2 regions of the Duffyella gerundensis genome follow, and region 2 is predicted to be linked to the other one. Evidence: predicted binding sites of a transcription regulator. Region 2 holds the regulator's gene; the other holds the start of a gene.
The links. The regulator PhoB, encoded in region 2, activates phosphate uptake and scavenging genes when phosphate is short. The targets are predictions, from matches to a motif close to CTGTCATAAAACTGNCNNAT.
Positions count from the first base shown of each region.

Region 1: a site for PhoB is predicted at 8,987-9,006, ahead of pstS (phosphate ABC transporter substrate-binding protein PstS). Genes of this name have one in related genera too.

Region 1 covers NZ_LN907827.1:3,747,536-3,759,421, forward strand. Annotated here, with positions in the region: gene EM595_RS17090 (NCS2 family permease) at 1-948, opposite strand, end outside; gene yieH (6-phosphogluconate phosphatase) at 1,101-1,760, shown strand; gene EM595_RS17100 (hypothetical protein) at 1,771-1,974, opposite strand; gene EM595_RS17105 (MFS transporter) at 3,001-4,236, opposite strand; gene phoU (phosphate signaling complex protein PhoU) at 4,344-5,078, opposite strand; gene pstB (phosphate ABC transporter ATP-binding protein PstB) at 5,094-5,867, opposite strand; gene pstA (phosphate ABC transporter permease PstA) at 5,912-6,799, opposite strand; gene pstC (phosphate ABC transporter permease PstC) at 6,796-7,758, opposite strand; gene pstS (phosphate ABC transporter substrate-binding protein PstS) at 7,840-8,883, opposite strand; gene rluF (23S rRNA pseudouridine(2604) synthase RluF) at 9,085-9,954, opposite strand; gene EM595_RS17140 (SDR family NAD(P)-dependent oxidoreductase) at 10,482-11,270, shown strand; gene EM595_RS17145 (oxidoreductase) at 11,342-11,886, shown strand, end outside.
Region 2 covers NZ_LN907827.1:1,026,906-1,038,791, forward strand. Annotated here, with positions in the region: gene eat (ethanolamine permease) at 1-762, opposite strand, end outside; gene EM595_RS04635 (phosphotransferase enzyme family protein) at 1,016-2,020, shown strand; gene qhpR (AraC-like transcriptional regulator QhpR) at 2,146-3,204, shown strand; gene EM595_RS04645 (cell envelope integrity TolA family protein) at 3,164-3,562, opposite strand; gene EM595_RS04650 (SbcC/MukB-like Walker B domain-containing protein) at 3,626-7,291, opposite strand; gene sbcD (exonuclease subunit SbcD) at 7,288-8,511, opposite strand; gene phoB (phosphate response regulator transcription factor PhoB) at 8,703-9,392, shown strand; gene phoR (phosphate regulon sensor histidine kinase PhoR) at 9,408-10,721, shown strand; gene EM595_RS04670 (PstS family phosphate ABC transporter substrate-binding protein) at 10,740-11,663, shown strand; gene EM595_RS04675 (cobalamin-independent methionine synthase II family protein) at 11,837-11,886, shown strand, end outside.

The DNA of each region.
Region 1 (11,886 bases), 1.1 Mb from region 2:
GGCCACGCCCGATGAGCTTTCGATATAGGCGGTGACGGAAGAGGTGCCGATAAACGCGCCGCTCACCGAGCTGATGCTGTCGACATACAGCGCCTGCTGCATACGGGGAAAGGTGCCCTTTTCATCGGTCAGGCCAGCTTTGTCCGTTACGCCAATCAGCGTGCCGGAGGAGTCAAACAGGTTAACCAGCATGAACGAGAAGATCACCCCGGCCATGCTGATGTTCAGCGCACCTTTCAGATCCGCCTGGCCAATCACCGAACTCACCGGCGGCGGCGCAGAGAACACGCCGTTAAAAGTGACATCGCCCAATAGCAGGCCAATCGCGGTGGTGATCACAATCGACACCAGCACCGCCGCATGCAGATTCCGTGAAGCCAGAATAGCGATGATAAAGAAGCCGAGTGCGCCAAGCAGCACGCTGTGCGACGTCAGATTACCGATGGTCAGCAGCGTATCGGGATTGGCAACGATGATGCCAGCATTTTTCAGCCCCATCATGGCGATAAACAAGCCGATGCCCGCGGTGATGCCAACGCGCAGGCTAAGCGGAATATTGGCAATCATCCAGTAGCGCACGCGTAACAGCGTCAGGATCAGCAGGCCCACCGCGCCCCAGAAGATTGCGCCCATACCAACCTGCCATGAGTAGCCCATAGCGCCAACCACCACAAAAGCGAAAAAGGCGTTCAGCCCCATTGCCGGGGCTAGCGCGACCGGCAGATTGGCCACCAGCCCCATCATGATGCTGCCAAAGGCGGCAATCAGGCAGGTGGTGACAAACACCGCCTGGGTATCCATTCCGGCGGCACCGAGAATCTGCGGGTTAACGAAGACGATATAAACCATCGTCAGGAAAGTGGTGAAACCGGCGATCACTTCCGTACGCACGGTGGTGCCGTGCTCCTGCAGCTTGAAAACCCGCTGCAACAAACCCTGTTTACTCATGTGCAATACCCAGATGAGGAATGATTTTCGACGCGTATCCTAACGGCTTTGCCGCTGTGACACACTGATTTTTAGTCCTGGCGGGTTTGCGGGTCGCATTCTCTTGCCACCAGGTTACAGTGTTTACCCTGACTGAAAAAAGAGGCGATGTGATGACGGTAGAATGTTTGCTTTTCGATTGCGATGGCACGCTGGTGGACAGCGAGATGCTCTGCACCCAGGGTTACGTGAATACCTTTGCACAGTTTGGCATCCAGCTCTCTTTGCAGGAGATGTTTGAGAAATACAAAGGCGTGAAGCTCTATGACATCATTGCCGACGTAACCGCGCAGCATCCGATTGAGGCCTCCACCGAAACGCTGGAAAGCACCTATCGGGCTGAAGTGGCGCGCCTGTTTGATCTGCATCTGCAACCGATCAGCGGCGCAGCGGATCTGCTGGCTGCCATTCGCCTGCCGATGGGCGTGGTGTCCAACGGCACAGTAAAGAAAATGGAGCATTCGCTGGGACTTACCGGCTTGCGCCACTATTTTGGCCCCCATCTCTATAGCGGTTACGACATCGCCCGCTGGAAGCCCGATCCGGCCATCATGCACCATGCCGCACAGCAGATGCAGGTGCCGATTGAGAACTGCATTCTGATCGATGATTCTGAAGCGGGAGCCAAAGCGGGCATCGCCGCCGGCATTCCGGTGTTTTATTACTGCGCCGATGCCCACAACCCGCCGCTGGATCATCCGCTGGTGACGCGCTTTGATGATATGGCGCAGCTGCCAGGATTGTGGCAAGCCCGAGGCTGGGAGATCGTATAAGCGAGGCCGCTTATTGGTTGTGCCTTGCAGGCTGGCGTTTAGGGTCAGCGTCTTTAAGGTCAGCGTCTTTAAGGTCAGCGTCTTTAAGGTCAACGTCTTTAAGGTCAAGGGCCATTTCGTTCTGCCTGAAGGCAGCCCGCTTAAAGGCCATTTCAACGGCCAGGTCAACGGCCATTTCGTTCTGCCCTTCGGGCCGCCCGAGCAGGGGCGGCATGCGCCCCGCCCCTGCACCCCGGCTATCCGGCAAACACAACCGCCCGCCGCAGGCGGGTACCTTCGTCGGTTCACATTTCTTCACGGACCACTCGCGATTCGGAGTATTCGCCTCATCCTGAGGCTCACCCCTTCGGGGCAGCGCAAGCGCTGTTCAAAAACGCTCCCGGCGTTTTTGTCTGCTCAGCGCTCCCTTGTCCCGCCATCCATGGCGGGCCATCCTAAAATGTTTACCTCCTCAGCGGTGGTGATGCCTCCTCAAGGTCAAAACCCAAGTCAAAACCCAGGTCAAAACCCAGGTCAAAACCCAGGTCAAAACCCAGGTCAAAACCCAGGTCAAAACCCAAAAGACTAAGACAGGAATTCAAAATAAAAACCCAACCCAACCCAACCCAAAATCTAAAGCCAATGCTCAATGCTCAATGCTCAATGCTCAATGATCAGTGCCTGAAGCTTAAAAGGTCGGAACAAAGGGAGGGATTAAGTTTAGGTTTAGGTTTAGGTTTAGGTTTGGGTTTTGGGTTTTGGGTTTTGGGTTTTGGGTTTTGGGTTTTGGGTTTTGGGTTTTGGGTTTTGGGTTTTGGGTTTTGATTCTATTGGTGTCTTTATCTTTTCGCTTTTGACCTGGGTTTTGACCTTTAAGAGGCATCACAAACGCCGAGGGAAAAGTGTTTTCCAGGGTGAGCCGCAGGGATGCGGCGAAAGGGCGCGCTGAGCGGGGAGCGAATCGCGTCCGGTCCGTCAGGAAAACGCTTTTGCTGAGGGCACCCACGAAGTGGGCGGTTGTGTTTGCCGGATAGCGCGGGTGCAGGGCCGGGGCGACTGCCGGCCCTGCTCGGCCGCCTGTAAGGCGGAAGAAATGGCTTTTGACCTTGCCCTGCCCGGGCTGCCTTCAGGCAGAACGAAAGGGTCTTTGACCTTAAGACATTGACCTTAAGACATTGACCTTAAGTCATTGACTTTGAAGACCTTGACCTAAAGCCGCCTGCAAGGCAAAAAGCCGCCCGCAGCCGGTCTGCTGCTCAATCTACCCAATGGCACCCAACGCATCTTCCTGTCCCTGCTTCCTGGGCAGCAAAAATAGCGTTGCGGCGATATCAAGCAGGTAAATCAATGCCAACAACGTAATGGCGGCGGTGAAGGAGAAATGCCCGGCCAGCAGGCCAATCACCAGCGGGCCAAAACCACCAACGCCGCGGCCCAGATTAAACAACACGTTTTGCGCCGTGGCGCGGGCCTTCACCGGATAGGTGTCAGAGATGAGCGCGCCGTAGCCGCCAATCATACCGTTAACGAACATGCCCATGATCGCGCCGGTAAACAGCATCACCGTGGGATCGCGCAGCTGGGCATAGATAATCACCATTGCCACCGCGCCGAACTGGTAAATCAGGAAAATCTTCCAGCGTGCAAAACGATCGGCCAGCAGGCCAAACAGCCAGATGCCAAAGGTCATGCCCACCACCGTCACCGCGGTCCATAAACCCGATTTAGTCAGAGAAAAGCCGAAATTGCTGGAGAGATAACTTGGCATCCAGATCATGAGTCCGTAATAACCAAAGTTTTGTACCGAACAGAGAATCAGGATGCCGATGCTCGCTTTGGTCGTGGCGCGATCCTTAAACAGCAATTTCAGGCGGGCACCGAACGATAACCCCTGGCCCGGTTCCACATGGCGGCTGAATGCTTCCGGCTCGCCCATGCTGCGCCGTATAAAGAAGGAGAGAATCGCCGGGGCCAGCCCGACCAGAAACATCCCGCGCCAGCCGATAATGCCAAGCAGCGCCGGCGTGATAAACGCCGCCAGCAGCACGCCCAGTTGCCAGCCCATGCCAACCCAGGCTGAGGCACGGTTACGCTTTTCAGCAGGCCAGGCTTCAGCGATCAGCGCCATGCCGATGCCGAACTCGCCACCCAGGCCAACGCCCGCCAGTGTGCGATACGCCAGCAGATCCCAGTAACCCTGCGCCAGCGCGCACAGTCCGGTAAACACGGAAAAAATCAGGATGGTGACGGTGAGAATACGAATACGGCCATAGCGATCGCTAAGATGGCCAAAAATAATGCCGCCGATGACAGCGCCTATCAGCGTCCAGGTGACCAGCGATCCTGCCTGCGAAGGATCGAGCAGCAGTGAGGCGCTGATCGCTGGCAGCATAAAGCCGAGGATCAGCAGATCAAAGCCATCCATGGCGTAGCCACTGACGGCAGCCAGCATCGCCTTGCCTGGCGTGGCCTGTTTTTTCGGTGAGGAAGCGCGCATTGTTTTGCCCGGAAAGAGAAGAGGCCGCCAGTATAAGTTTGGCGGCCTCGACATGCCAGGCGGAATCATGCGCGGTGCAACAGGGCGTTCCCCTGCCCGCTTAGCGCTTAGGCAGGATTGCTACCGCTCTCGTCGCCAGCCAGCAGTTTATCCAGCTGGTCGCCGCCAACATGGCGGAAGTCCTGGCCTTTCACAAAATAGAAAATAATTTCGCAGATGTTCTGACAGCGATCGCCGATGCGCTCAATGGCGCGCGCGCAAAACAGCGCGGTCAGCACGCTGGGAATAGTGCGCGGATCTTCCATCATGTAGGTCATCAGCTGACGCACGATGCCTTCATATTCCTGGTCGACCTTTTTGTCTTCGCGATAGATATCGATGGCCGCGCTTAAATCCATGCGCGCAAAGGCGTCCAGCACGTCATGCAGCATCTGCACGGTGTGATATCCCAACGATTCAAGGCTAACCAGCAACGACTGATGCTGCTGGCCAAATTTCTCCAGCGCGGTGCGGCTAATTTTCTCCGCCACGTCACCAATGCGTTCCAGCTCGGAAATGGTTTTGATGATCGCCATCACCAGACGTAAATCGCTGGCGGTAGGCTGGCGCTTGGCAATAATGCGCACGCACGCCTCGTCGATCTCCACTTCCATCATGTTGACCTTCTGGTCGCCATCAATGACCCGCTGCGCCAGCTCACCATCCTGATTGTGCATGGCGGTAATCGCGTCAGTGAGCTGCTGCTCCACCATACCGCCCATGATCAAAACCTGGGTGCGGATGTGCTCCAGCTCGGCGTTGAACTGGCCGGAGATATGTTTGTTCAGATTTAAGCTATCCATTTACGTCTCCGTGGATCAGCCGTAGCGGCCAGTGATGTAATCTTCAGTCTGTTTTTGATGCGGCTTGGTAAACAGGGTGTCGGTGTCGCTGAACTCAATCAGCTCGCCCAGATACATAAAGGCGGTGTGGTCAGAGCAACGCGCCGCCTGCTGCATATTATGGGTGACGATAACCACGGTGTAATCCTGCTTCAGCTCGGTGATCAGCTCTTCGATACGGCCGGTTGAGATAGGATCCAGCGCGGAGCAGGGTTCGTCGAGCAGCAGCACTTCCGGACGAATAGCGATGCCGCGTGCAATACAGAGACGCTGCTGCTGGCCGCCGGAGAGACTGTAGCCGCTCTGATGCAGCTTGTCTTTGGTTTCATTCCACAGCGCCGCCTTGGTCAGCGCCCACTGTACGCGCTCTTCCATCTCCGCGCGTGACAACTTCTCGAACAGGCGCACGCCAAAAGCGATATTGTCAAAAATCGACATCGGGAACGGCGTCGGCTTCTGAAACACCATGCCGACGCGCGCGCGCAGCAGGGCGATGTCCTGGCTGAGGGTAAGAATATTTTCGCCATCCAGCAAAATCTCGCCTTCTGCACGCTGATCGGGATAGAGCGAAAACATCTTATTAAAGGTGCGCAGCAGCGTGGATTTGCCACAGCCGGACGGACCGATAAACGCCGTTACCTGGTTTTTGGCGATATCCAGATTGATGTTTTTCAGGGCATGGAATTTCCCGTAATAGAAGTTCAAATCGCGAACCTGAATCTTATCGGGGGTCTGATTTACCATACTCATAGCTGTTCTCTCATTACTGGCGCCGCTTTCGCCGCGCGAAAAAATTAGTGTTTACCTTTGGCGAAAACCACACGCGCCAGGATGTTCAGCAGCAGGACGCACAGCGTGATAATCAACACGCCCGCCCAGGCCAGGCTTTGCCATTCGGCAAACGGGCTCATGGCGAACTTAAAGATGGTGACCGGCAGGTTAGCCAGCGGCTGCATCATGTCGGTGCTCCAGAACTGATTCGACAGCGACGTAAACAGCAGCGGAGCGGTTTCCCCGGCGATACGCGCGATAGCCAGCAGCACGCCGGTAATGATGCCCGAGACAGAAGCTTTCAGCGTGATAGCAGAAATCATCTTCCACTTCGGCGTGCCGAGCGCGTAAGCCGCTTCACGCAGGCTGTCAGGTACCAGCTTGAGCATGTTTTCGGTGGTACGAATCACGATAGGAATCTGCAGCAGCGCCAGCGCAATCACGCCCGCCCAGCCGGAGAAGTGCTGCATGCGTGCCACCACCAGCGTGTAAACAAACAGGCCGACAACGATCGACGGCGCCGAAAGCAGGATATCGTTGATAAAACGAATCACCTCCGCCAGCCAGGATTTACGACCGTATTCCGCCAGATAGATACCCGCCATAATGCCAAGCGGCGTACCAATTACCGTTGACCAGAGGATCAACAGGCCACTGCCCGCCAGTGCGTTTGCCAGACCACCGCCCGCGGTATTCGGCGGCGGCGTGCTTTCGGTAAACAGCGCCAGCGAGAAGCCATCCACGCCTTTGGTCACCGTGGTCCACAGGATCCACACCAGCCAGAACAGACCAAACGCCATGGTCAGCATCGACAGCACCAGCGCAATTTTGTTCTTGGTGCTGCGCCAGGCCTGCATTTTACGGCGTGATGCCTGTAGCTCAGCACGACTCTGTAATTCCAGGGCGGTCATGAGCGCGCTCCTTCATTTTTAGCCAGACGCATCACCATCAGTTTGGAGATCGCCAGCACGATAAAGGTAATAACAAACAGAATCAGTCCCAGTTCCATCAGTGCGGCAACATGCACGCCCGATTCCGCTTCGGCGAATTCGTTGGCCAGCGCCGAGGTAATGCTGTTGCCGGGCATGAACAGCGACGGACTGTCGAGCTGGTAGGTGTTACCGATGATAAAGGTCACCGCCATGGTTTCGCCCAGTGCGCGACCTAAGCCAAGCATGATGCCGCCGATCACGCCGTTTTTGGTAAACGGCAGCACGATGCGCCAGATCACTTCCCAGGTGGTACAGCCAATGCCGTACGCGGACTCTTTCATCATCACCGGCGTCTGTTCAAACACATCGCGCATCACCGAGGCGATGTAAGGAATGATCATAATGGCGAGGATCACCCCGGCGGCGAGAATACCGATGCCAAATGCCGGGCCGGAAAACAGCGCGCCGATAAACGGAATGCCGGAAAGTACGTCGCCCACCGGCGTCTGAAAGTATTCGGCAAACAGCGGGGCGAAGATAAACAGCCCCCACATGCCGTAAACAATACTTGGAATGGCAGCCAGCAGCTCAATCGCCGTGCCCAGCGGACGGCGCAGCCAGCCGGGAGCCAGTTCCGTCAGGAACAGCGCAATGCCGAAACTCACCGGCACAGCAATAATGAGTGCAATCAACGAGGTGACCACCGTGCCATAAATCGGCACCAGCGCGCCAAACTGCTCGTTGGGTGCATCCCAGGTTTTATTCCACAGGAAAGAGAAGCCAAACTTCTGAATGCTCGGCCAGGAGGAGATGATCAGGGAGACGATAATGCCGCCCAACAGCAATAGCACAACCAGCGCAGCCAGTTTTACCAGCGCGCCGAACAGGATATCGCCTTGCTTGCCAGGCGCTTTGAACGTCGGCTTAGTTGCAGCCATAGAAGTCTCAATAGTCAGGATGTCATGAAGCGGCACTGCGGGCGCCGGGGGGAGGGGCCGGCGAACCGGCCCTGCCAATGCTTACTGATATAACGCCTTGCCTGAGCTGTCTTTGATATTGCTTTTCCATGCAGCGCGAATTTGCTCGGTCACAGAATCGGGCAGCGTGGCGTAATCCAGGCTGGTGGCGGTTTTATCGCCGTTTTTGTACGCCCAGTCGAAGAACTTCAGCACTTCTCCGCCCTTCTCCGCATTGGCCTGATCTTTGTAAACCAAAATGAAGGTGGTTGAGGTGATTGGCCAGGCATCCGCGCCTTTCTGGAAGGTCAAGTCCTGAGCAAAGGTTTTGCTCCAGTCTGCGCCTTTCGCGGCGTTGCTGAAGCTGCTTTCGGTAGGTGCCACCGCTTTACCGTCAGCATCCATCAGTTTGGTGTAAGTCAGGTTGTTCTGCTTGGCGTAAGCGTATTCCACATAGCCAATAGAACCCGGCAGACGCTGAACAAAGGCGGCGACGCCGTCATTGCCTTTGCCGCCCAAGCCGGTTGGCCAGTTTACGGTGTTACCTTTGCCAATTTTGCTGTTCCACTCTTCGTTCACTTTTGCCAGATAGCTGGTGAACACGAAAGAGGTGCCGGAGCCGTCAGCGCGACGCACAACGTTGATGTTGGTCGACGGCAGCTTCAGGCCAGGGTTCAGCTTTTTAATCGCTTCGTCGTCCCAATTTTTGATTTTGCCCAGATAGATATCGCCGGTGGTTTTACCGTCCAGCACGATCTCACCTGATTTGATGCCCGGCAGGTTTACCGCCAGCACCACGCCGCCAATCACGGTCGGGAACTGGAACAGGCCATTTTTCTGCAGGTCTTCTTCTTTCATCGGCGCGTCGGAGGCACCAAAATCAACGGTTTTCGCGATGATCTGTTTTACGCCGCCAGAGGAACCGATGCCCTGATAGTTAACCTTGCTACCGGTTGCCTGCTGGTACTCCGCTGCCCACTTGGCATACACCGGCGCCGGAAACGTGCCGCCAGCGCCTGTAAGATCGGTGGCGGCAAACGCCGTTACCGCGCTCAGTGAAAGGGTCGCTGCGACGATTTGGGCTACGGTGCTACGCATCAGTGTCATATTCCCTCCAGGGGAGCAATGTCAGATAAATTGTCGTTTTATAAGATTGTTGATTGCTGCTGGAGGGAAAATAGGACAGTTTGGTGACAGTAAAATGTACGAAATATGACAGTTTTATGACGGGGAATTCAGCACGATCGCCCGGCGTTCAGATCGTGCTGCTGAGGGCAGAAGATTGCGGGAAAAACAGCGCCGCTGGGTTTAGCGCCCTTTCTTACGTCGGCCCGACTGGGTAAAGCGTTTACGTGAGGCGGCATTGCCGTCCGCTTTTTCACTGCTTTTCGGCGCGCTCACTGTGGGCTTTTTTACTTTCGGTTTCGCTGGCGCCTTCTTGCCAGGCTTCTCTTCCGAGGTCGAGTTTTCAATTAGCTTAAACAGTTCGATCAGCTCATCGTCGGTTAAGTCACGCCATTCACCCAGCGGCAGGCCTTTGAGATTAACATTCATGATGCGCGTGCGTTCCAGCCGCGTCACCTCAAAGCCAAAGTGCTTACACATACGGCGGATTTGTCGGTTAAGCCCCTGCACCAGCGTAATGCGGAACACCATCGGCGCTTCTTTTACCACTTTGCATTTTTTGGTCACCGTGCCGAGCATCGGTACACCCGCGCCCATGCCCTGAATAAACTCGTCGGTGATCGGTTTATTGACGGTCACCACGTACTCTTTTTCGTGGTTATTACCGGCACGGAGGATCTTATTCACCAGGTCGCCGTGATTGGTAAGAAAAATCAGTCCCTGCGAATCTTTATCCAGTCGTCCGATCGGGAAAACACGCTTGCTGTGGTTGACGAAATCGCTGATGTTGTCGCGTTCGCCCTCTTCCATGGTGGTGATAATGCCCACCGGCTTATTCAGCGCAATCAGGACCAGGTCTTCTTCATCACGCGGCTCAATCAGCTGACCATTCACTTTTACCACGTCTCCGGCAAACACCTGCGCGCCCACGGCGGCCCGTTTGCCGTTAATGAAAACGTTGCCCTGTTCGATATAGCGATCGGCGTCGCGACGCGAACAGATGCCGCTTTCGCTGATGTATTTATTGAGACGAGTGGATGAGTTAGTCAGCATGGTTCCTCCGCAAAGAAGCGGACTATACCTTACCCGCATCAGCTTGCGAAGCCTTGCGCCCTGACTGCCGTAGCGCGGTTGCCGCTGGACGATACGGCGTGGCGTCGTGACTGATTGCAACACAACAGAATCCTGCTGATAAACCAGGCAATTGTTGCCATTTTTTTGGCACAGCCCGGCATTTTAGTTACAACTATATATAATAAAGACCATTAAGAAGCACCAGGACAATTCGTTCATCCGCAGGAGGCTTCTGGCGATACCTTACAAAGACATCATCACCAGCCCACCGTGCGTAACGCTTTAATTATTCGTCATTTCTGCAGAAAATCTGCCGCCTTTGCGATCTGCATATTTCACTTCGCGCTACGTCAGATGTCTGCGCGCAATAAACCGCACGTGCTTATTGATTACGACCATAATCAAAATAAGTTGACTCTTTAGATGATGATCGTAATTATTAAGCCGGTGAGTTGACTACCGCCGCCTGTTTAAGGCGCCCCTTTTGATAACAGAGAGAACATCATATGACTACGCCTTCTGCTGTGCTGATTACTGGTGCCTCTTCCGGCATCGGTGCAACTTATGCCGAACGCTTCGCTCGTCGCGGCCACGACCTTGTGCTAGTGGCGCGAGATAAAGCGCGGCTGGATACGCTGGCGCTGCGCTTATGCCAGGAATATGGCGTTGGCGTTGATGTTATGCAGGCCGATCTGACCCGGGCCGACGACCTGCTCGCGGTAGAAGCGCGGCTGCGTGACGATACGCGCATCGACACGCTGATTAACAATGCCGGTATCGGTCAGTCCGGCGAATTTACGACGCAGACGCCAGCGACCATCGACGCGCTGATTGCGCTCAACGTCACCGCGCTGACGCGTTTGGCCAGTGCTGTCGCGCCGCGATTTGCTCAGGCAGGCAGTGGATCGATTGTGAATATCGGCTCGGTGGTCGGTCTGGCACCTGAATTTGGCATGACGGTGTATGGCGCCACCAAAGCCTTTGTGCTGTTTCTGACGCAGGGGATGCGCCATGAATTAACGGCGAAAGGCGTGTATGTGCAGGCGGTGCTGCCAGCTGGCACCTATACCGAAATCTGGGATCGCGCCGGAATTGATATCACGACGGCGGCGCAGATGATGGAAGTGGGCGAGCTGGTCGATGCGGCACTTCATGGCTTCGACCGTCGTGAAGGCATCACTATTCCGCCGCTGCATAACGCTGAACGCTGGGAAACGCTGGATATCGCCCGTCAGAGCCTGTTTATCGATCTCAAACAGCATGAAGCCGCCGAACGTTATAAAACGGTGCGCTAACTCCCTGCGCTGCTGCCGGTGATGGCCACTTCCGGCAGCGTCACCCAAGACTTAATAAAGGATATTGCGTCATGACACACACCCCAGTTGCTCTGGTCACCGGCGCCTCATCAGGCATCGGTGAAGCCTGTGCAAGGCAACTTGCCGCCGCAGGCTATCGCGTTTACGGCACCAGCCGACGTGCAGACAGTCAATCATCCGGGACCTTTACCCTGCTGTCGCTGGACGTTACCGATGAACAGTCGGTCGACGCGGTGATCAAAGAGGTCATTGCTCGTGAAGGGCGCATCGATTTGCTGATCAACAATGCCGGCTTTGGTATTGCGCCTGCCGCTGCCGAAGAGAGTTCCATCCAACAGGCATGGGCGCTTTTTGACACCAATTTCATGGGCATTGTGCGCATGACCTGCGCTGTGGTACCGCATATGCGTCGTCAGGGATCGGGGCGAATTATCAATATTGGTTCCATTCTCGGCGTGATTGCTATGCCTTATGTGGCACTGTATGCCGCCAGTAAACATGCAGTTGAAGGCTATTCAGAAGCGCTGGACCATGAGCTGCGTACGCAGGGCATCAGAGTATCGGTGATCGAGCCTGCCTATACGAAAACCGCATT
Region 2 (11,886 bases):
GCTGCGCCAGTCGCCCGCGCCGCCTGCCAGCAGCATCACGCCAATCGCCAGCACCACCAGCGTCAGAATGCCGCTGATATAGGCTTTGGGAATGGTACGCGTCGGATCTTTGGCTTCTTCGGCGGCCATCGCCGCGCCTTCAATGGCGAGGAAAAACCAGATGGCAAAAGGAATGGCGGCGAAGATGCCGGACACCGCGGGCAAACCAAAGCTGTCGCTGCCTGCCCAACCGTGCGCCGCAAAGTTGGCCAGACTAAAGCCCGGCGAGACCACGCCCATAAACACCAGCAGTTCCAACACTGCCAGCACGGTGACTACCAACTCAAACATCGCCGCCAGCTTGACGCCAAGAATGTTCAACGTCATGAAAATCACGTAGGCGCCTACCGCCGCATATTTCGGATTCAGCGCCGGATACTGCACGTTGAGATAGGCGCCAATCGCCATGGCGATTGCCGGTGGGGCGAAGACAAACTCAATCAGCGTGGCGAGGCCAGCGATCAATCCGCCGGTTTCGCCAAAGGCCCGGCGGCTATAGGCAAAAGGGCCGCCCGCATGGGGAATGGCGGTGGTCAGCTCGGTAAAGCTAAAAATAAAACAGGTGTACATAGTGGCGATCAGCAGCGTGGTGACCAGAAAACCGAGCGTACCGGCCACGCCCCAGCCATAGCTCCAGCCAAAATATTCGCCTGAGATCACCAGGCCAACCGCAATGCCCCACAAATGCAGGGTGCCTAACGTCGGTTTTAGCGTCGTTGTCATTATCATTTCCCCGTTCAGATGGTTGTTCCGGTGCTGTTGCGCGCCCGGTCTGTTAGTGGCCTTACATTGATAATGCCGCTGCTGCCGGGCTGAAACTTGACGTCGGCGGGGTGAGTTGTGCGCTGTGATGTCAACTTGTCAGCATCTGGCGTGGCCGCTGTCGTCTGTGGTCAACAAAGGCTCGTCTGCGGTCAAGCGGCGAGACCCGAAGTTATCCCATGCTGATAGCACTTTCGTTATGTCAGGAGCGCGAATCATGGCCAAACAATATGACACCCTGAGCAACGCCGAGCTGCTGCAGCTGGCCCATCAGGCGCTGGCTCTCTATCCTGCGGCGCTACAGGGCGAGCTAAGCCTGCTTTGCCGTTCTGAGAACGCCACCTTTTTGCTGCGCGCGGCGGGAAAACGCTATGCGCTGCGTCTGCACCGCGCGGATTATCATCAAAAAGCGGCAATCGAGAGCGAGCTGCGCTGGCTGGAAGCGTTACGCGAAACCGGCATTGTGGTGCCGCAGGCGGTGCTGAGCGAGGCGGGCGAGGCGGTACAAACCCTGACGCTGGCGCAAGGCGGCGTGCGTTATGCGGTACTGTTTCACTGGCTTGACGGCGAGATGCCGACCACCGAGGTCGATCCGCGTGCTTTTCAGCAGCTTGGCCGCATCACCGCGCAGTTGCACCGGCACAGCAAAAGCTGGCAGCAGCCTGCCGGTTTTCAGCGCATTATCTGGGATCACGCCAGCATGGTAGGCGAGCAGGGCCACTGGGGACGCTGGCAGGATGCGCCTGGCCTGAAGGCGCAGGATCACGCCGTGGTGGCCGCAGCGATTGCGCAGGCCGGGCAGGATCTCGCCGCCTTTGGCAAAGATCGCGATCGCTATGGCCTGATCCACGCCGATCTGCGGCTGACCAATCTGCTGCTGCATAAGGGCGAAACCCGGGTTATCGATTTTGACGACTGCGGTTTTGGCTGGTATCTGCACGATCTGGCCGCCGCGATCAGCTTTGTTGAGCATCATCCGCGTGCCGCAGAATGGGTGGATAACTGGATTCGGGGTTACGAAGTGGTGGCGCACATCAGCGACGCCGAGCTGGCGCTGCTGCCGACGCTGTTGATTCAGCGCCGTATTCAGCTGCTGGCGTGGATCGGCTCGCATGCGGAAACCGAAATGGCCATCAGCCTCGGTCCTGACTGGGCCGATCATTCTGTGCGTCTCTGTCGCCGTTATCTGGAGAGTGCCGCGCTGCCTGTCGGTGCCTGATGCACCATCAGCGGGCAGGTTCTCGTCCGCGGCGGCGGCCAGCGCCATTAAACTGGCCTCATCCGGGCTGGTATGAATCTTGCAAAAATCAGCGTCATGTTTTCGCTGCGTGAGGTAAGGCGACTATGCAGACTCTGATGATCGGCCAGCCGGGAGGATTTTCCGTCGGCATGGAGAGCAATCGCGGCGTGCTGGCCGCCGCCGCCAGTGGCTTGAGCGAGTTTATTACCGATAAAGGCGGCGACGTCGATCGCATCTTTGGCCTCAGCGGCATTGATGCTGAAATGCTGGCGCAGCCGACGCTGAGCCTCGGGCTGGTGAATTATTGTCGCGTGCTGGAAGAGGCGGCGCGCCATTCCGGTTTTGATAACTTTGGCCTGCATTATGGTCGGCAGTTTAAGCCGCAGTCGCTGGGGCTAATTGGCTATATCGGCCTCTGCTCGGCGACGCTGGAGCAGGCGCTGCACAACGTGGTCAACGCCTTTCCCTGGCATCAGCACGACACGCTGACCCGGCTGGTCGATAAAGGCGACTGCTGGCGGCTGGATTATCAGGTGCGTCACGGTGCGATTTTATGCCGCCGCCAGGATGCTGAGCTGACGCTGGGCATGTTTCTGAACCTGATCCGTCACGTGGCGGGCAAGCACTGGGCGCCGCGTGAGGTGCATTTTGAACATCCGCGTCCGCAGCAGTGGCACGATCACAGCAAGGTGTTTGATGCGCCGGTCTGGTTCGATCAGCCTTGCAATTCTCTGGTGATCGCTAAACGCGATCTGGCACGAGCGATGCCGGAAAGCGATCCGCTGTTGCTGATGGTGATGCAGGATGCGATTCGGCGGCTCAACGGCGAGGCGCCGCCGCAAAATATCGTTGAGCAGGCGCGCTCGCAGGTCAATTTGTCGCTGATGCAGGGTGAGCCCGTGCTGGAAGAGGTGGCAGAAAAGCTGGGCTTATCAAGCTGGTCGCTGCAACGACGGCTGCGCGAGGAGAGCATCAGCTTCACCGCGCTGGTGGACAACGTGCGCTGTGAAATGGCGACGCACTATCTGCAAAACCGGCAGCTGAGCATTTCTGAGATGGCGCTGCTGCTCGGCTATTCCGAGGTCAGCGCCTTCTCACGGGCGTTTCGCCGCTGGTTTGGCATCAGTCCGCGGCAGTGGCGGCAGGATGAGCTGGCGGTGTAGTCGCACGCAGCGGCTTGAAGTTCAGCTGAAATGTCTCGGGTGCCTGGGTTGGCGGCAACGGCCAGCTTTTTACGCTGCCGATGGTGTGCCAGGCTTTCAGGCAGAGCGCCTCATCGCCTTCGGTGCGCAGCACGTTGAGTTTCCCCTGCGCATTACGCGCAACGCTGACCACGCACTGCTGCCCGACGTAACGATCGTAGCCGACAAAGTTGCGCTGAATGTTCGCATTGACCTCAGCCAGCCAGCGGCACTGCTCAGTGGACACGCCGGACGCACAGGGCGCTGCCGTCGTCGACGGCGTACTGGCGCAGCCCGCCAGCCAGAATGCGCCTGCCAGCGCGATAACCTGAATTTTCACTACGTCACTCCTTATTGATCAGGTCCACAGGCTACCCAAAAGCCGCCGCCGCCGAAAGCGCGATTACACTGAAAATAGCCGATCCAACTTGCTGTAACCGAGCCCGTTCATTTTCCGCACCCGAATCTGTACCGGAATACGTTCCTTCATCGCCTCCACATGGCTGATCACACCGATGGTTTTGCCGCTGGCGTTGAGCGCATCCAGCGCGTCAAGCGCCACATCGAGCGTGTCGCTGTCGAGCGTGCCAAATCCCTCATCGAGAAACAGCGATTCGATACGCGTCTTGTGGCTGACCAGATCGGAGAGTGCCAGCGCCAGCGCGAGGCTCACCAGGAAGCTTTCGCCGCCGGACAGGGTGCGCGTATCGCGCGCGCTGTCTGCCTGCCAGGTATCAATCACCTGCAGCTCCAGCGCCTCTTCCGATTTACGCTGCAACAGATAGCGGCCATGCAGCCGATCAAGCTGGCGATTAGCGAGCCAGACCAGATGATCCAGCGTCAGCCCCTGCGCGAATTTACGAAACTTATCGCCGCTGCCGGAGCCGACCAGCTCGTTAAGCAAGCCCCAGTTAAGCAGCGACTGCTCTTCGTCGGCAATCTGAGTCAGCAGCGCCGATTGCTGTTCACGCAGCTTGCTATCGCTCTCCAGCTGCTGACGCGACTGACCCTGCTGCTGTGCATTCTCTCGCGCCAGCTGGCGCAGCTGTGCCAGCTTTTCGGTCAGTTCAGCCAGCGGCAGGTTAAGCGCGGGCTGCTTTTGCTGATGAGCGGCGAGGGCAGACTGCGCCCGATCGGCCAGCACGCTGGCGCGCTGCAATGCCTGTTCCGCCTGCTGCTGCGCCGCACGTAATGTCGCGGCCTCGCTGGTATCCAGCAACGCTGCCTGGAATGTGGCTTCATCGTTAAAGCCCTGTTCAGCCAGCGCCTCACGGAACGCAGCGGCGGTGATTTCGGCGCGCTGCCGTAATGTTAGGCACTGAGCGGAAAGCGAACGCTGTTCGCCGTCAAGAATATTAAGCTGATTTTGCGCCTGCTGGCTCTGCTGCGTGGCGGCATTTAACGCCTGTTCGGCCTGCGTTAGCGCCTGTTGCGCCTGCTGACGCGCATCATCGACGCGCCGATCGCCAAGCAGCTGCTGGCGCTGCTGCTGCAGGCTTGCCCGCTGTTGCTGCAGCGATGTCAGCTCCTGCTGCCACTGTTGCAGCTGCGCCTCCTGTTGCTGCAGCTGTTGCGTTAACAGTGCCAGCTGCTGTTGTCGTTCAGCTAGTCGTTGGGCCAACTCGGTAAGTGCGCGCTCACTTTCCTGCCACTGTTGCCACTCCTGCTGGCGTGCCTCAAGCCAGTCGTTGCGCTGGTCAACGGCAGGCGATGCCAGCGGCGCCAGCGAAGCGTGGAAAGCCTCTGCCAGCACGGCGCAGTGCTGCTGCGCTTTTTCCTGCTGTTGGTGAGCCTGTTCAGCGCTGCGCGTCAGGTTGTCCAGCTGCTGAATGAGCAACTGCTGCTGCTGTTGCTGCTGCTGGCACTGCTGCTGCACCTGCCAGTAGTGCTCTTTTGCCTGCTGGACGCGCGTGCTGGCTTGCTGGAGTGTCAGCTGCTGCTGCGCCAGTTGCGCCTCTTCTGCATCCTGTTGCGCCAGCCAGGCGTCGATCTCCGCCTGCTGTTCTGGTGCGATGCTCAGCGCCAGTAATTCGTTTAGCTGCTGCCACTGATGCAGGCACTGCTCGTGCTCCTGCGTCAGCTCAAGCTGCTCGCGCGTCAGCTGTTGCTGCTGCATCTGCACGCCTTCCCGCAGCGCTTTTCTGGCACTGCCTTCTTCGCCCAACTGCTTCACTTCCTGTTCCAGCTGCTGCAATCGCAGCTGGTTTTCAGTGAGGGTTAAGGTCTGATAAGCGTCAATCGCCGGATGTTCACAGGCGCCGCAGAGCGGGCAGGGCGCGCCAGACGTTAGTTGGGCACGATAACCGGCGAGATCGGCAATCTGCTTTTCCAGCTCGCAGCGCTCACGCAGATCTTTTAGATGCTGATGTTTTTCTGCCCAGCGCTGACGCAGCAGCGCCAGCTGTTGTTCATGTTCCTGCTGCTGTTGCTGAAGCTGTTGCTGGCTGTGCTGCTGTTTCTGCTGGCGCGTTGTCAGCTGTCTCAGTTGCGGTGCCAGCAGGGCCAGCCGTTGCCGGGCCGGGCGCTGTTGCATCAGCCGCTCGCTGCTGGCCTGAAGCTGCTCTGGCGCATGCTGCTGGTGCAGCACCGCCAGCGCGCGCTCCGCCTCGGCTGCCTGCTGTTCGGCGATCTGCTGCTGGCTGAGCAGCGGCGCCATCGTTTGCTGCAAGGCATCAAGCTGCTGCTTGTGTTGTTGTCGATCGCGCTGCTGCTGGTTCAGCGCGGCGGTAAGTTCTGCCTGTTGCTGTTCCGCCTGCTGCAGCTGACGAAGCTGTTCACGCCAGGCGGGCAGCGCTTCGCCCCAACGCGCCAGATGCGGATGCGCCTCGCGCCACTGCTGTTGCCGCTGTTGCTGCGTCAGTAAATCCTGAAGGGTCTGCTGCTGCTCACGCTGAGCACGCTGCTGTGTTGCCACGCCAGCGGCATGATCGTCGCAGCTGGTGCGTAGCTGCGCGATCTGCTGATCGATGCGTTCTCGTTGGCTGTCCAGCGGAATCACCTGTTCAGTGAGATGCTGAACCGCTAACTGAGCGTCATACTGCTGCTGACGCCGCGCCGCCGCCAGCGCCAGCGCCTGTTGCAGTTGCTGCTGTTCCGCTTGCTGCTGTGTCATGCGCTGCTGCAATTGGCTTAGCTGCTGTTCAAGCTGCTGCAAATCCTCGTTGACCTGCTGGCGCTGTTGCCACACCGTGCGCAATGCTTCGGCCGGTGCGGCACGTGCCAGACGTTCGCGCTCGGGCGCCAGCTGTTGCCAGTGCTGCTGCGTCTGCTGCTGTTGCTGACTGGCAGCGTCGGCATCCTGCGCCAGCTGCTGCTGCTGTTCATGCCAGCGCTGCGCCTGACTGAGCTGCTCAATCTGCTGATTAAGCTGCTGTTCCTGTTCGCCCAGCACATCCAGCTGCTGTTGCAGATTAGCCACGCTGGCGCTATCCAGCAGCGCCATCGCCGAGGCGCGCGTGCGTAATGATTCCAGCGCCAGCCGTGCGCTTTTATGCCGTTCAAACACCGCTATCGACAGCTGACCATAGATTTCCGTGCCGGTCAGCTCCTCCAGCAGCTCGGCGCGTTCGCCCGCTTTAGCATTCAGAAAGGCGGCAAACTGACCCTGCGACAGCATCATCGATTTGGTGAAGCGAGCAAAATCGAGGCCAGAGAGCGTTTCGATCATCTTCAGCTTGTCGTTGACCTTATCGGCCACGATGACATTGTCATCGCAGCGCGCCAGCTCGACGCGCGGCGCCTGCAGCTTGCCATCCACCGCGCCGCGCGCGCGGTTCTGACTCCAGAAGGCGCGCCAGGCGACGCCTTTGACTTCAAATTCCACTTCGGCGAGACATTCGGCGGTATCACGGGTAATCAGTTCATTCTGCGTCTGCGATAGCGGGCCAAGGCGCGGCGTTTGATGATAAAGCGCCAGGCAGATGGCATCCAGCAGGGTGGTTTTGCCCGCGCCAGTGGGGCCGGTAATGGCAAACAGGCCGTTACTGGCAAACGGCTCGGCGCTGAAATCTATTTTCCATTCGCCGCGCAGTGAGTTGAGGTTTTTAAAACGCAGGGTCAATATTTTCATGTGGACGTCTCATCGTCATTCAGGCCATCAAGCGTTTGCGCAAAGAGCTGACGCAGCGTGGTTTGCTGCTGCTCAGAGAGCGACTCCTGCGCCAGACGCCGGGCAAAGACCTCATCGGGCTGCAGCTCGCTCAGGGTTTCGTTGAGATGGCTGGCGAAATGACGCTCGCGTTGTTCACGGCTGCGGCGAATCAGCAGCACTTCAACCGGCAGATCGGCGGTGAGCTGTTCAATGTGACGCTGCACATCATTGAGGTATTCCAGCGTGGCGATTTCAATATCCAGCCACACCGGTTGCGGATAGTCACCGTGACGGAACGGGGTCAGCTGTTGCTCAATCTCCGCCAGCGATCCTTTCAGAATCTGCATTGGCTGAAACACCGGCACCACCAGCGTCTCGATCTCATTAAGCCGATCGCCGCTGAATTCCAGCAGAAAAACGCTTTTTTCGCTGCCGCACTCGTCAAAGCTCAAAGGAATGGGCGAGCCGCTGTAACGAATAATCTCGCTGCCGCCGATGCGCTGCGCCCGATGAATGTGGCCGAGTGCAATGTAATCAGCGGGCGGAAACGCCTGCGCCGGAAAGGCGTCCAGCGTGCCGATATAGATGTCGCGGACCGCGTCACTTTTAGTCACGCCGACGGTGGTCAGATGGCCGGTGGCGACGATCGGCAGGCGATCGCCGCGGCGCTCGCGTTCGGTCAGCGCCTGCTGATAGCAGCGCTGATAGTGCTCGCTGATCGCTTCCAGCAGGCTCTGCTGTTTTTCACGACCGGACTGCCCAGCGCGGCTGCGCAGAATGTCACGCGGCCGCAAAAAGGGAATGGCGCAGAGCAGCGCGCCCGGCTGACCCTGGCGATCTTTCAGCAGCAGCACCTGATCGGCAGGATCGTCGCTGGCAGCGGCGATCACCCGGGTATTCAGGCAGGCGAGCAGTTCGCGCGACTCATTCAGGGTGGCAACGGAATCGTGATTGCCACCCAGCACCACCAACTCACAGCCGGTGGCCTGCAGCTGCACCACAAAGCGATTGTAGAGTTCGCGGGCGTAGCTCGGCGGCGAGCCGGTATCAAAAATGTCGCCCGCCACCACAATGGCATCCACCTGATGCTGCTCGACACACGCCAGCAGCCAGCTAAAAAAAGCCTGATGCTCCGGTGCGCGGCTTTTGGTGTAGAAAAACTGACCCAAATGCCAGTCGGAGGTGTGAATGATGCGCATGCTGATTCCCGGGCAATGAAAAGACACCGCCGATTATACCGACTGAAAATAAAAAGGGGCGAAGGAAAGCGGTAACAGAAGTGTTAAAAACCGTGCGGCACCCCCGTGCTTTTTTCATAAATCTGTCATAAAACTGACGCATAATGACGCCGCAAATCCCAGTGACCCGGGTCACATTCGCAGGAGCAATAATGGCTAAGCGTATTTTGGTTGTCGAAGATGAAGCCCCCATTCGTGAAATGTTGTGTTTTGTGCTGGAGCAGAACGACTACCAACCAATAGAAGCAGAAGATTACGACAGCGCGATCAATATGCTGATTGAACCCTGGCCGGACCTGATCCTGCTTGACTGGATGCTGCCAGGCGGCAGCGGCATTCAGTTCATTAAACACCTGAAGCGTGAAGCGATGACCCGGGATATTCCGGTGATGATGTTGACCGCGCGCGGTGAAGAGGAAGATCGGGTACGTGGCCTGGAAGTCGGCGCCGACGATTACATTACCAAGCCTTTTTCGCCAAAAGAGCTGATGGCGCGCATCAAAGCGGTAATGCGCCGTATTTCACCGATGGCGGTGGAAGAGGTGATTGAAATGCAGGGATTGAGCCTTGATCCTTCATCGCATCGGGTGATGTCAGAAACCACGCCGCTGGAAATGGGCCCTACTGAATACAAACTCTTGCACTTTTTCATGACGCATCCGGAACGGGTTTACAGCCGCGAACAGCTGCTGAATAACGTCTGGGGCACCAACGTCTACGTGGAAGATCGCACCGTGGACGTGCATATTCGGCGTTTGCGTAAGGCGCTGGAACTCTCCGGACACGATCGCATGGTACAAACCGTGCGTGGAACAGGGTATCGTTTCTCCGCCCGCTACTGATCCGGAGTCACACTCGTGCTGGAACGCCTCTCCTGGAAGAGATTATTGCTGGAATTACTGCTGGCGATTCTGCCAGCCGCTATTCTGGGTTTATTGCTGGGCGGTCTGGCCTGGTTTTTATTGTGTGCGGTGCTGGCCGTGCTGTTCTGGCATTTCTGGCAGTTGATGAAGCTCTCGAACTGGCTGTGGGTTGACCGCACCATGACGCCGCCTACCGGACGCGGCAGCTGGGAACCGCTGTTTTACGGGCTTTATCAGATGCAGTTACGTAACCGCCGCCGCCGCCGCGAGTTGGGCAATCTGATCAAACGCTTTCGCAGCGGAGCCGAGTCGCTGCCCGATGCGCTGGTGTTGACCACCGAAGAGGGCAATATTTTCTGGTGCAACGGCCTGGCGCAGCAACATCTGCGGCTGCGCTGGCCGGAAGATAATGGCCAGAATATCCTCAACCTGCTGCGCTATCCGGAATTCTCCCGCTATATTCGCCAGCGCGATTTTGCGAAACCGCTGACGCTGGTGATGAACAACCAGCGCCACCTCGAATTTCGCGTCATGCCTTACAGCGAAGGCCAGTGGCTGCTGGTGGCGCGCGACGTCACGCAGAAACATCAGCTGGAGGGCGCGCGGCGAAATTTCTTTGCCAACGTCAGTCACGAACTGCGTACGCCGCTTACCGTGCTGCAGGGGTATCTGGAAATGATGAACGATGCCGGCATGGCAGGACGCTCGCGGGATAAAGCGCTGCACACCATGCAGGAACAGACGCGGCGCATGGACAGCCTGGTTAAACAGCTGCTGACGCTGTCGCGTATTGAAGCCGCGCCGGTGGTCGATCTCTCTGAAAAAGTCGATGTGCCGATTATGCTGCGCCTGCTGCAACGCGAGGCGGAAACACTGAGCAGCGGCCGCCATACCATCAGCTTTGATTTTGACAGCGAGCTGAAGGTGTTCGGCAACGATGAGCAGCTGCGCAGCGCCATTTCAAACCTGGTGTACAACGCCGTTAACCATACGCCAGAAGGCACGCATATTCGCGTCAGCTGGCAGCGGGTGCGCGATGGCGTGCGCTTCAGCGTCAGCGATGACGGACCCGGTATCAGCGCAGAGCACCTGCCGCGGCTGACCGAACGTTTTTATCGTGTCGACAAAGCGCGATCGCGGGCAACCGGTGGCAGCGGCCTCGGGCTGGCGATCGTGAAGCATGCGCTCAGCCACCATAACGCCCGACTGGAGATCACCAGCCAGCCGGGTAAAGCCACTACCTTCAGCTTTACCTTGCCACCAGGCTTGATTGTGCAGGCGGATCTGGCTGAAAATGCCGTGCATTAACCCCTTGCAGGCATAACGATGAAAGCGTTGATTTTGGCTCTGCTGCTGCTGACGGGCCCGCTGGCGCAGGCAAAAGAAGGCATGCTGGCCGGCAATCTGACCAGCGTCGGTTCCGATACGCTCGGCTACTTGATGTCGCTGTGGGGCGAGGATTTTAACCGGCTCTATCCTGGCGTTAACGTGCAGGTGCAGGCGGCGGGGTCTTCTACCGCGCCGACCGCGCTGGCTGCCGGTGCCGCGCAGCTCGGCGCCATGAGTCGGCCCATGCAGGCCACGGAACGCCGCCTGTTTGAAGAAAAATATGGCTATCCGCCGCTGGCCATTCCGGTGGCGATGGATGCGCTGGTGGTGATGGTGAATCAGGACAATCCGCTGCAGCAGCTGAGCGTACAGCAGCTGGATGCGCTGTTTTCGGTCACTCGCCGCTGCGGTGGCACACATGTGCCGCAGCGCTGGGGCGATCTGCTGGCGCAGCCGCAATGGCAGAACCGCACGATTGCCCGTCAGGGCCGCAACTCCGCTTCTGGCACCTGGGGTTTTTTCAAGCAGCAGGCGCTGTGCGACGGCGATTTTCGCAACGACGTGGCGGAATTCCCCGGCTCTGCTGCTGTGGTGCAGGCGGTGGCCAGTAACCTTAACGCTATCGGCTATGCCAGCATGGGTTTTCATCTCAGCGGCGTGAAAATCGTGCCGCTGGTTGGTGACGCGGGTACGCCGGTTGCGCCCACCGTGGACGCGATCCGCAGCGGTCGCTATCCCTTTGCTCGTCCGCTCTATCTCTACGTCAATAAAGCACCGGGACATCCGCTTGAGCCGCGCACGCTCGCCTTCGTCAACTATGTGCTCTCGGCGCAAGGACAGGCGATGATTCCGCGCACCGGCTATCTGCCGCTTTCCACTGAGCAGGTGGTACAGGCGCAACGGCTGTTCAACACACCCTGACGCTCAACATGAATTAATTTCATGGGACATGAATTTTCCTCTATTGCGCCGCTGCGTACAGCATGTCAATCTGCCTCCAGACATATAGCCATCCAGATGGCTGTAAATAACAGTTGGTAATTATTTCCTGCCGCAATCACCGGCAGGAAGGATTCACTTTCAGGAGCCCGTTCATGAGCCAGTTCACCGCCCCTTTCCGTGCCGATACCGTTGGCAGCTTCCT